DNA from 3 places in the Shewanella sedimentimangrovi genome. Region 1 is predicted to be linked to each of the others. Evidence: predicted binding sites of a transcription regulator. Region 1 holds the regulator's gene; each other region holds the start of a gene.

The links. Region 1 encodes LexA, which represses DNA repair genes until DNA is damaged. Its sites were predicted from a motif close to TACTGTATNNNNATACAGTA; they were not measured.
Region 2: the regulator LexA is predicted to act here: its motif matches at 1,422-1,441, upstream of recA (recombinase RecA).
Region 3: the regulator LexA is predicted to act here: its motif matches at 1,546-1,565, upstream of dinB (DNA polymerase IV).

What each region holds. Positions count from the first base shown of each region.
Region 1 covers NZ_CP071502.1:4,059,846-4,063,056, forward strand. The annotation lists gene plsB (glycerol-3-phosphate 1-O-acyltransferase PlsB) at 1-710, opposite strand, end outside; gene lexA (transcriptional repressor LexA) at 861-1,484, shown strand; gene JYB85_RS18135 (cell division inhibitor SulA) at 1,481-1,987, shown strand; partial or broken gene coxB (cytochrome c oxidase subunit II) at 2,376-3,211, shown strand, end outside.
Region 2 covers NZ_CP071502.1:2,956,202-2,959,412, reverse strand. The annotation lists gene mutS (DNA mismatch repair protein MutS) at 1-1,258, opposite strand, end outside; gene recA (recombinase RecA) at 1,549-2,622, shown strand; gene JYB85_RS12980 (regulatory protein RecX) at 2,634-3,065, shown strand.
Region 3 covers NZ_CP071502.1:3,012,057-3,015,267, forward strand. The annotation lists gene JYB85_RS13215 (RNA polymerase sigma factor) at 1-283, opposite strand, end outside; gene dinB (DNA polymerase IV) at 459-1,523, opposite strand; gene JYB85_RS13225 (methyl-accepting chemotaxis protein) at 1,624-3,211, opposite strand, start outside.

The sequences.
Region 1 (3,211 bases):
GCTTCTTCGGCAATGGCCTTTTTGAGGTTATCGGACTGCAACAGCGCATGGAACATGGCCTGACGATTAGGCAAAGCCGGACCTGTCATCACCTTGCGCTGACGGCGGAAATGCACCCTGGCCACCCGGGCCAGTTTCTGGGCAATGCGTTTGTCGGTGCCGTGTTCATCGGCCATATAACGCAGGGAAACCGCATTGGAAAACTGCACGAAGTTGTGACGACCGAGGAACAATATCATCAGGCACTTGCGCAGCCAGGTGGGATTTTCCCGCTCCAGTAATGCCGCGCGCATGCTGTCATCTTCCTTGCCCGGAGTCCGGCCCCAATAAAGGCTCACCGGGACCAGCTGGATATCCAGCTCCGGCTTTTGCTTATGGACAGACAGTAACTGCATAAAAGCATTGAGGAAGGGTTCATTGCCCTGACGCTGCCCAAACAGGGGTTTCGCCCCCTCAAGGCAAACCACCCTCGGACTGCTCAAACCATTCAAGTGCAGGGACTCATAGGGGCTTGGCAAGCCAAACTTGGCGGTGACTTCACTCAGGGCGGCAATATCACTGACCGATTCGGTTTTCATGACGTAAACCAGGGGGCGTGCCGCATCAAGATTAAGATCGGCAAAAGGCTCCTGGGGCACCACTATGGTGTGCACCAGTTTTTTCTGGATCCAGCGGAGGGTTCTATACCACAGCGAGTCTTGGGTTGACATTCTTCTTCAGCAATCTTGGCCACTTCGTTAGCCGCATAGAATATCAGACCACACAGTCACAGTGCCAATAATCTAAACACTGGTTAATACTTGCGCTGTTTAAAATACTGTATATACTAACAGTAACTGTATAGAAAAACAGGAATGAGTATGAGACCGCTGACACCGCGCCAGGCTGAAATACTGGACCTGATCAAACGCAATATCGCCGATACCGGTATGCCGCCAACCCGTGCCGAAATTGCCACACGTTTGGGCTTCAAAAGTGCCAATGCCGCCGAAGAACATCTCAAGGCACTGGCCAAGAAGGGCTGTATTGAAATTATGCCCGGCACCTCCCGCGGTATTCGTCTTGCGGGCGACGAACATGAAGACGCTGAGCATCAGGGATTGCCGCTGATAGGTCAGGTGGCGGCCGGTGAGCCTATTTTGGCCCAGGAACACGTGGAGCAGTATTACCAGGTGGATCCAGCCATGTTCCGCCCCCAGGCCGACTTTTTACTGCGGGTTCGGGGTGACAGTATGAAGGACATAGGCATACTCGAAGGCGATCTGTTGGCGGTACACAAGATGCAGCAGGCCCGTAACGGTCAGGTGGTGGTCGCCCGGGTTGAAGATGATGTGACGGTCAAACGCTTCGAACGCAAGGGCAATGTGGTTTACCTGCATGCCGAAAACGAAGCCTACGCCCCCATAAAAGTCGATCTCAGCTGCCAAAGTCTGACCATTGAAGGTCTGGCGGTCGGTGTCATCCGTAACGGAGACTGGTTATGAACAAGCTGCTCGGTAATGCTCCCCGCCATCCCGGCCTGTGGCGCGACCTGCCTGCTGACAATGCCGGCGCCAATACGGAAGTCAGCATGCTGACCACCAGCGATCAGGGCCGTAACGAACTAAAGCACTTGTGCCCCCAATTGGCGCAGCTGAGTCATCAGGGTCGATGGATAGTGCTGATCAGTCCGCCCAATATAGGCTACAAAGACCTCCTGGCCCAGGCCGGCGTGCGTATGGACAGGGTCTTACTGGTGCATGCCAAGGATGAAGTGGAAACCCTGTGGGCCATGGAAAGAGCGCTGACCAGTGGCACTTCCAGTGCGGTACTTTGCTGGAGCAGCAGCCTGGCCCCCAGAGATGAACGCCGCTTACAGCTGGTTGCCAAGAGTGCGGTTGCCATGGGCGTCATATTTCAGGATGTAAATGCTCACTCTCATGGAAATCCTTGCCACCAAGCCGCTATTCCCATGACCCTTTCCAACCAGTTTCAACCGCTGCACTGATCCCCTTCCATCCCCTTGAGCCCCAGTGGGGCTCTTTTTTTCAATAATTTTTTCAGTTAATTAGAAAAGAAAGTGATCTTGATCAATATTTAAACTGCAAGTAATGTAGTTCAGGGTAACAACGATAGTTTGTTATATCCGGGATAGATTATGTCGTCGCAGTGAGCCCTGTTTAACCACGGCCCTCTGTGTATCAGACCGATATATTCAGCTGTAGGTGCAGGCGTGGTTAGCAAGGCAGTAGGCTACAGATAGAACAAGATAAACCGCCAACGCACTTTGAAGTCATCGTTGCTTTTTTGGGAACCGAAGAGTTTGCATAGAGCAGAGACTTACTGTGTGACTCTTCTTTGTAGTTGCGATTCGCAATTGACAGAGGAGACGTCTTGTGAAGCGATTGTTGTATTGTGTTCTGGTGCTGATGGCACCGCAATTGGCAGCGGCAGACATGTCGCTGAATATGACCCAGGGGGTGACAGAAATCAGTGGCAGGGTATATCACCTGCACATGACGATTCTGTACATCTGCTGCGCCATCGGGGTGGTGGTATTTGGCGCTATGATTTACGCCATGATCAACCACCGAAAGTCCAAGGGCGCTGTGGCGGCTCAGTTTCATGAGAGCACCAAGGTAGAAATAGCCTGGACGATTATCCCTTTCATTATCCTTATCTCCATGGCCATACCGGCCACCAAAACCCTGATCGCCATGGAAGACCCTTCCAATGCAGATCTGACGGTGCAAGTCACAGGTTCTCAATGGAAATGGCATTACAGCTATTTCGATCAGGACATCGCTTTTTACAGCATCTTGTCCACGCCAATGGAGCAGATCGAAGGCAACGAGGCCAAAGGCGAAAACTACTTACTGGAAGTAGACAAACCGCTGGTCTTGCCTGCCAATCGCAAGATACGTTTCCTGATGACCTCCGATGACGTTATCCACTCCTGGTGGGTGCCTGCCTTTGCGGTGAAGAAGGACGCCAACCCGGGTTTCATCAACGAGGCCTGGACCCGCATCGACAAACCCGGCATCTACCGGGGCCAATGCGCCGAGTTATGCGGCAAGCAGCATGGCTTTATGCCCATAGTGGTGGAAGTCTTGCCCGAAGCCCAGTTTGATGACTGGCTCGTGGCCCAGAAAGCCTCTGCTCAACAGGCAGCGGCGGAAGCCCAAGCCTCGCTGACACAAACCCTGTCGATGGATGACCTCATGGCTCAGGG
Region 2 (3,211 bases), 1.1 Mb from region 1:
GCGGGTTGTCGACTATGGCACGCTCCAGCAAATCCTGCTCCGCCGGGAATTCCCCCAGCAGCAGCGCCAGTTGTCGCAGGTGCTGACTTTGGCTTGCTTCGAGATGTTGTTTGAGTTCGGGCAAGAGTCCCAGTGCATCCCGAAGCCTGGCAAAATCCCTGGGTCTGGCGCTTCGAAGCGCCAGACGGGCGAGGATCCGCTCAATATCCCCTAAGTTCCGCAGCGTGTGGCTGAGTGCTTCAAAGCCTTGAGTGTCCAAGAGTTCGGTCACCGCGCCCTGACGGGATTCAATGTGTGTTCTGTTGCGCAGTGGTTGATGGATCCAGCGCTGTAACATGCGACTGCCCATGGCGGTGGCGGTATTGTCGAGCACGCTCGCCAGGGTGCTGTCGCGACCACCTGAGAGGTTCTGCGTCAGTTCCAGATTGCGGCGGGTCGCCGCGTCCAGCACTATGGCGTCGCTCTGGTTAAAGCGCACTATGGAATTGATGTGGGGCAGGGCGGTGCGCTGGGTATCGCGTACATATTGCATCAGGCAGCCGGCTGCCTGCAGTGACAGGCGCGCATCGGTAATGCCAAAGCCACGCAAGTCCCGGGTACCAAATTGCTCCAGCAGCAATTTGACGCAGGTGTCATAGTCAAATTCCCATTCGGGACGGCGGCGCTTGCCCTTGAAATGGTTAATCAGTACCAGCTCGGCAAAATCTTCGCTGTACAGGAGTTCGGCCGGACTGGTCCGTTGCAACTCTGCCTCCAGAGCCTCACGGCTGTCGAGTTCGGCCACCACAAAGCGGCCCGAGGCCACATCCAGGGTGGCATAGCCGAAACCGACCTTGCCCTGATAGACGGCGGCCAGCAGGTTGTCCTGGCGCTCCTGTAGCAGAGCTTCATCGGTCAGGGTGCCGGGCGTGACCACCCGCACCACCTTGCGCTCCACCGGTCCCTTGCTGGTGGCGGGGTCACCTATCTGTTCGCAGATGGCCACCGACTGGCCAATTTGCACCAGCTTTGCCAGATAGCCTTCCACCGCATGATAGGGGATACCGGCCATGGGGATGGGATCGCCGCCGCTCTTACCGCGGGCGGTGAGGGAAATGCCCAGCATCTGCGAGGCGCGTTTGGCATCCTCATAGAAGAGTTCATAAAAATCACCCATGCGGTAAAACAGCAGCATATCCGGATGGGCTGCCTTCATCGTCAGGTACTGACGCATCATGGGAGTGTGTTTTTCCAAATCGTCGAAATCTGTGCTGTTCATGGACGGCCGTATCTGCTGGGTGGCGCTGAAAACTGTGGCGCCAATACTAACAAGGTTTTCGTTGAAATTGAGCCCCATAGCGCTAAAAGCCCCTGCGTCGGTGCAAATTGCCACCAGGGCCGGGGCTGCGGGCACAGGGAAAAAATATTTTACCTGGGCTTGATACTGTATGATTGTACAGTATACTAGCCTCAGTTAAGTACAAACATGCCGACGCCGTTCGGGGTTGCGCCAACAGAATAATCGCGACTTTATTGACAGCCACAGGGCTGCTTTAAGAGGGAACAGGAATGAAGATAGATCCAAACAAAGAGAAAGCGTTAGCCGCCGTTCTGGGCCAAATTGAGAAGCAGTTTGGCAAGGGCTCCATCATGAAGCTGGGTGAAGACCGCTCCATGGATGTGGAAACCATCTCCACAGGTTCGCTGTCTCTGGACGTGGCTCTGGGGGCCGGTGGTCTGCCAATGGGCCGTATCGTTGAGATCTATGGTCCTGAATCTTCAGGTAAAACAACTCTGACACTGGAAGTGATTGCCGCTGCCCAGCGTGAAGGCAAGGTGTGCGCCTTTATCGACGCCGAACACGCATTGGACCCCATCTATGCCAAGAAGCTGGGCGTGGATATCGACAATCTGCTCTGCTCTCAGCCGGACACGGGAGAACAGGCGCTGGAAATCTGTGATGCCCTGACCCGCAGCGGTGCCGTGGATGTGATCATCGTCGACTCGGTTGCGGCCCTGACCCCCAAGGCTGAAATCGAAGGTGAAATCGGTGATTCCCACATGGGTCTGGCGGCGCGCATGATGAGCCAGGCCATGCGTAAGCTGGCGGGTAACCTCAAGCAATCCAACACCTTGCTTATCTTCATCAACCAAATTCGTATGAAGATTGGTGTCATGTTCGGCAACCCGGAAACCACCACAGGTGGTAACGCGCTCAAGTTCTACGCCTCAGTGCGTCTGGATATCCGTCGCACCGGCGCCATCAAGGAAGGCGACGAGGTGGTGGGTAACGAAACCCGCGTTAAGGTGGTTAAGAACAAGATTGCTGCACCGTTCAAGCAAGCCGACTTCCAAATCCTTTATGGTCAGGGTATCAACCGCACCGGCGAACTGGTGGATCTGGGTGTGATGCACAAGTTGATTGAAAAATCCGGTGCCTGGTACAGCTACAAGGGCGACAAGATTGGTCAGGGCCGCGCCAATGCCGGTAAGTTCCTGATTGACAATCCACAAATCGCCGCCGAAATCGACAAGACCCTGCGCGAGATGTTGCTGCACCGTGCCGATGGCAGCAGTGCCGCCGCCAGCAGCAGTGACAGCAGTGGCGAAAACGTCGATTTAGAAACCGGGGAAGTGTTCTGAACCCAGAACTGATGCAAGCCGCGCTGACTTTGCTGGCGCGGCGGGATCACGGTCGGGAAGAGCTTAAAACCAAGCTGCTGGCCAAGGGCCATGAGCTACAGGAAGTGGAAACCGTGCTCGCCGAATGTGAGCTGCGCGGTTATCTGGATGATGGCCGCTATGCCGGGCAGCTTATCCGCAGTCACATTGCCAAGGGCCATGGTCCGACTCGTATCCGCCAGGCCCTGTTGCAAAAAGGCCTGTCGCGGGAGTCCGTGGAAACCGCGCTCAACGGCTGCGATCAAGACTGGTTTGCCCTGGCGCGCACCAAGGCGCGCAAGAAATTTGGTCTCGCCCCCATAGCGGATGCCAAAGACAAGGCCAGACGGGTGCGTTACTTGCTGGGCCAGGGCTTTGGCTTTGACCAGGTAGCCCATGGCCTGGAATTCGACCCCTATGAATGATTGGCAATGATCAGACAATCAAAGGCCCCGACTGCGTCGGGGCTTTTTGTTGTCACCCTAAAACCACCTCCTATGGAGGTGGTGATCGTTCTGGTGGGGCTTTGCCCGGAGAATGCCCATGCTAAATACTCCCTCGGTTTGTTACC
Region 3 (3,211 bases), 1.0 Mb from region 1:
TGGTTTGGGATTGCAGTTCCAGCTCACTCAGCTGCGGCAACAGATGCTGCTCGAAATGGCTGCGGCGCCGCAGGCTATCGATAATCTTGAAACGACCGCAGGACACCAACCAGGCCCTGGGATTGGCTGGTATCCCCTGCTCGGGCCACTGCTGCAGCGCCGCCATGCAGGCTTCCTGCAGCGCTTCTTCGGCGAGATCAAAATCACCAAGCAGGCGGATCAGGGTGGCGAAGCTGGCCCGCGAGTGCTGTGCCAACTGCTGAGAAATGGCTTGTGTTGTCAATTGACTCTGTCCCTGTGCAATTGCGGTAGAAGAAGTTGAATCCAGGCTAGCAGATCTTAGGTCGAAGCTAACACAAAGGTGACCGGATAAATAAGCCCCCGAAAGTCTAACTTCGGCGCCGCCAACACCCCAAACCGGCACGTTTCATTGCAGTGCCAGCCCTTGGCAACCGGCGTTAAAGCGCCAAATCCAGCTGGGTCAGGCGCTCGCTGCACGCTTCGCTGGCCGACAGACCCACGGCTATCCCAACCAGGCGTATCCCCCGCCCTTCGGCGCGGGTCAGCGCCTGGGACAGCAGGGCCTGGTACAGCTTCACCGAGGGCTCGTCGGCACGCTGCTCTATAGTGGTCTGGCGGAAATCGCTGAACTTGAGTTTCACCACCAGCTTGTGAATACGCCGGGCACTGCCGCTGCGACCTATACGACGATTGAGTTCGGGGATCAGTGAAGCCATTACCTGCAAGCAATCTGCTTCACTGTGAATGTCCTTCGCCAGCGTGGTCTCGACGCCAACGGATTTCCGCTCCCTGTGGGGCGAGATGCCGCGCTCATCGCGGCCGTGGGCCCGCTCCCACAGCACGGCGCCGAATTTGCCAAAGTGCTGTGCCAGCATGGCCGGTGAACAGGCCTGCACCTGGGCACAGGTTTCCAACCCCAGGGTTTTGAGTTTTTCCTGGGTTACCTTGCCGACACCGGGGATCTTGCCAAGGGACAGGCCACTGACAAACCCGGCCACCGCCGCCGGTGTTATCACGTATTGGCCGTTGGGTTTGTTGAGATCCGAGGCCACCTTGGCAAGAAACTTAACCGGTGCCACCCCGGCCGAGGCGGTCAACCCGGTTTCCGCCAGGATATCGGCCCGGATGGCCTCGGCTATCAGGGTGGCCGAGCCCTGGTGCAACTGGCAGTCACTGACATCCAGATAGGCTTCATCCAGCGACAGGGGCTCAATCAGGTCGCTGTAACGGTCGAAGATGGCGCGGATCTGCTGCGACACCTGCTTGTAGACCTCCATCCGTCCCGGCACCAGGATAAGGTCGGGACACAGGCGCATGGCGTAAGCTGTGGCCATGGCCGAACGCACACCAAAGCGGCGCGCCTCGTAATTACAGGTACTGATCACCCCGCGGCGTTCGCTGGCACCGCCGACGGCCAGGGGCTTGTCGCGATACTCGGGAAAGTCGCGCATCTCCACCGCCGCAAAAAAGCAGTCCATGTCGATATGAATGATTTTTTTCACCAGACACCTCCACCTGCAAATATACTGTATAGATAAACAGTGGTAAACAGGATGAAGGCAATAAAAAAGGCGCCCGCAGGCGCCTTTAAAATTCGGAGGCTCAGATCTTGAACTGACCTATGTTCTTGGTCAGGGCCTGGGTCAATTGCTCAAAGGCCCTCAGGGTGCCGGCCAGGTCCTCACTGGCACTGTGAGAATCGTTCGACAGGGAGCGGACATTCTCCACGTTCTGGGCCACCTCTTCGGCAACCACGGCCTGCTGGCCTATGGCCACGGTAATGTCTGTGGTTTGCTGTTGCACCGACTCAATGGCCGAGGTGATGTCAAACAGGGCCTGCTCCACTTTCCTGGTCAGGTTCTCACCCACGCTCGCCTGTTCCACTCCGGCTTCCATGGCGGACTCGGCCTGCAGGGCGCCCTGTTGCAGGCTTTGGATGATGCCCTGAATATTGGCGGTGGAATCCTGGGTGCGGGATGCCAGGGTGCGCACTTCGTCAGCCACCACGGCAAAGCCGCGGCCCTGTTCACCGGCACGGGCCGCCTCAATGGCGGCATTGAGCGCCAACAGGTTGGTTTGCTCGGCGATGCCGCGGATCACGCTGAGCACCTCGCCGATCTGTTCGGAACTGGCGCGCAGGGCCTTGATAACACTGGCGGCTTCGGTGACCCGGATCGACAGGGTCTGAATACCTGCGGTGGCTTCGGTCACTATCTTGCGACCATCGCGGGCCTGCTGCTGGGCCTGCTCGGCAAAGTCGCTGGTGCGCTGGGCCGTGGCCGCCATTTCCTGACTGGTGTGGGCCATTTCCGTGGCTGCCGTGGCCACCGAATCAATCTGGTGTTTCTGGGTCGAGACAGCGCCAACCGCCAGATCGCAAATCTTGCGTGCCTCTATGATGCCGTCGCCCACATCCCGGGTCAGGGCGCGGGTATCTATCAGCATACGCTGCACCTTCTCAGCAAAACGGTTAAAGGCGGTGGCCATTTGCCCCAGTTCGTCCTCACGCTCTATCTCGATACGTTTGGCGAGGTCGCCATCACCGCGGGCGATATCCTCCATGGCTGCCAACAGGGCGCTGAGCTGGCGACGCAGGGGAATAAGCAGCAACCACACGGTTACACCCACCAGCAACATGATACCAATGGCCATCAGGCAGGCATCCCAGAAGGCGGCCCGCACCGGCGCTTCAATGGCAGAGGTGGGCAACATAAAGGCCAAATGCCATTGCTGCTGGGGATAGTCACCACCGACGGCGGTATATACCACCCGCTGTGGCTCACCCTGATAGTCCACTTCGGCAAAGCCCTGTTTGTTTTGGCGCATCAGGCGTCCCAGAGCAGAAAAGCCCTGGTTGTCGCCGGCCAGGCCATCGACCTTGTCAATCTGCGACCCCGGTGGGAAAGCACTGTTGAAGCCAGGGAAATACACCAGCTTGCCATCGTCTGTCATCAGGAAGGCCTGGCCTTCGCCCTGGTACTTGATGGGGCCCAGCAGATGCTTGCCTATGGTATCGATAAGAATGTCCATGCCACCTATACCGAGCAATTTACCCTTGTCGTCATAAACGGGGGTTTTCACCGTGGCAGAAATGGAACCGTCGTTGGCATCCACAGCCGGATCGCCCACAAACAAACCGCCCTTGTCTATGGCTTCCTGCCACCAGGGGCGCTTGTTGGTGTAATAGTTG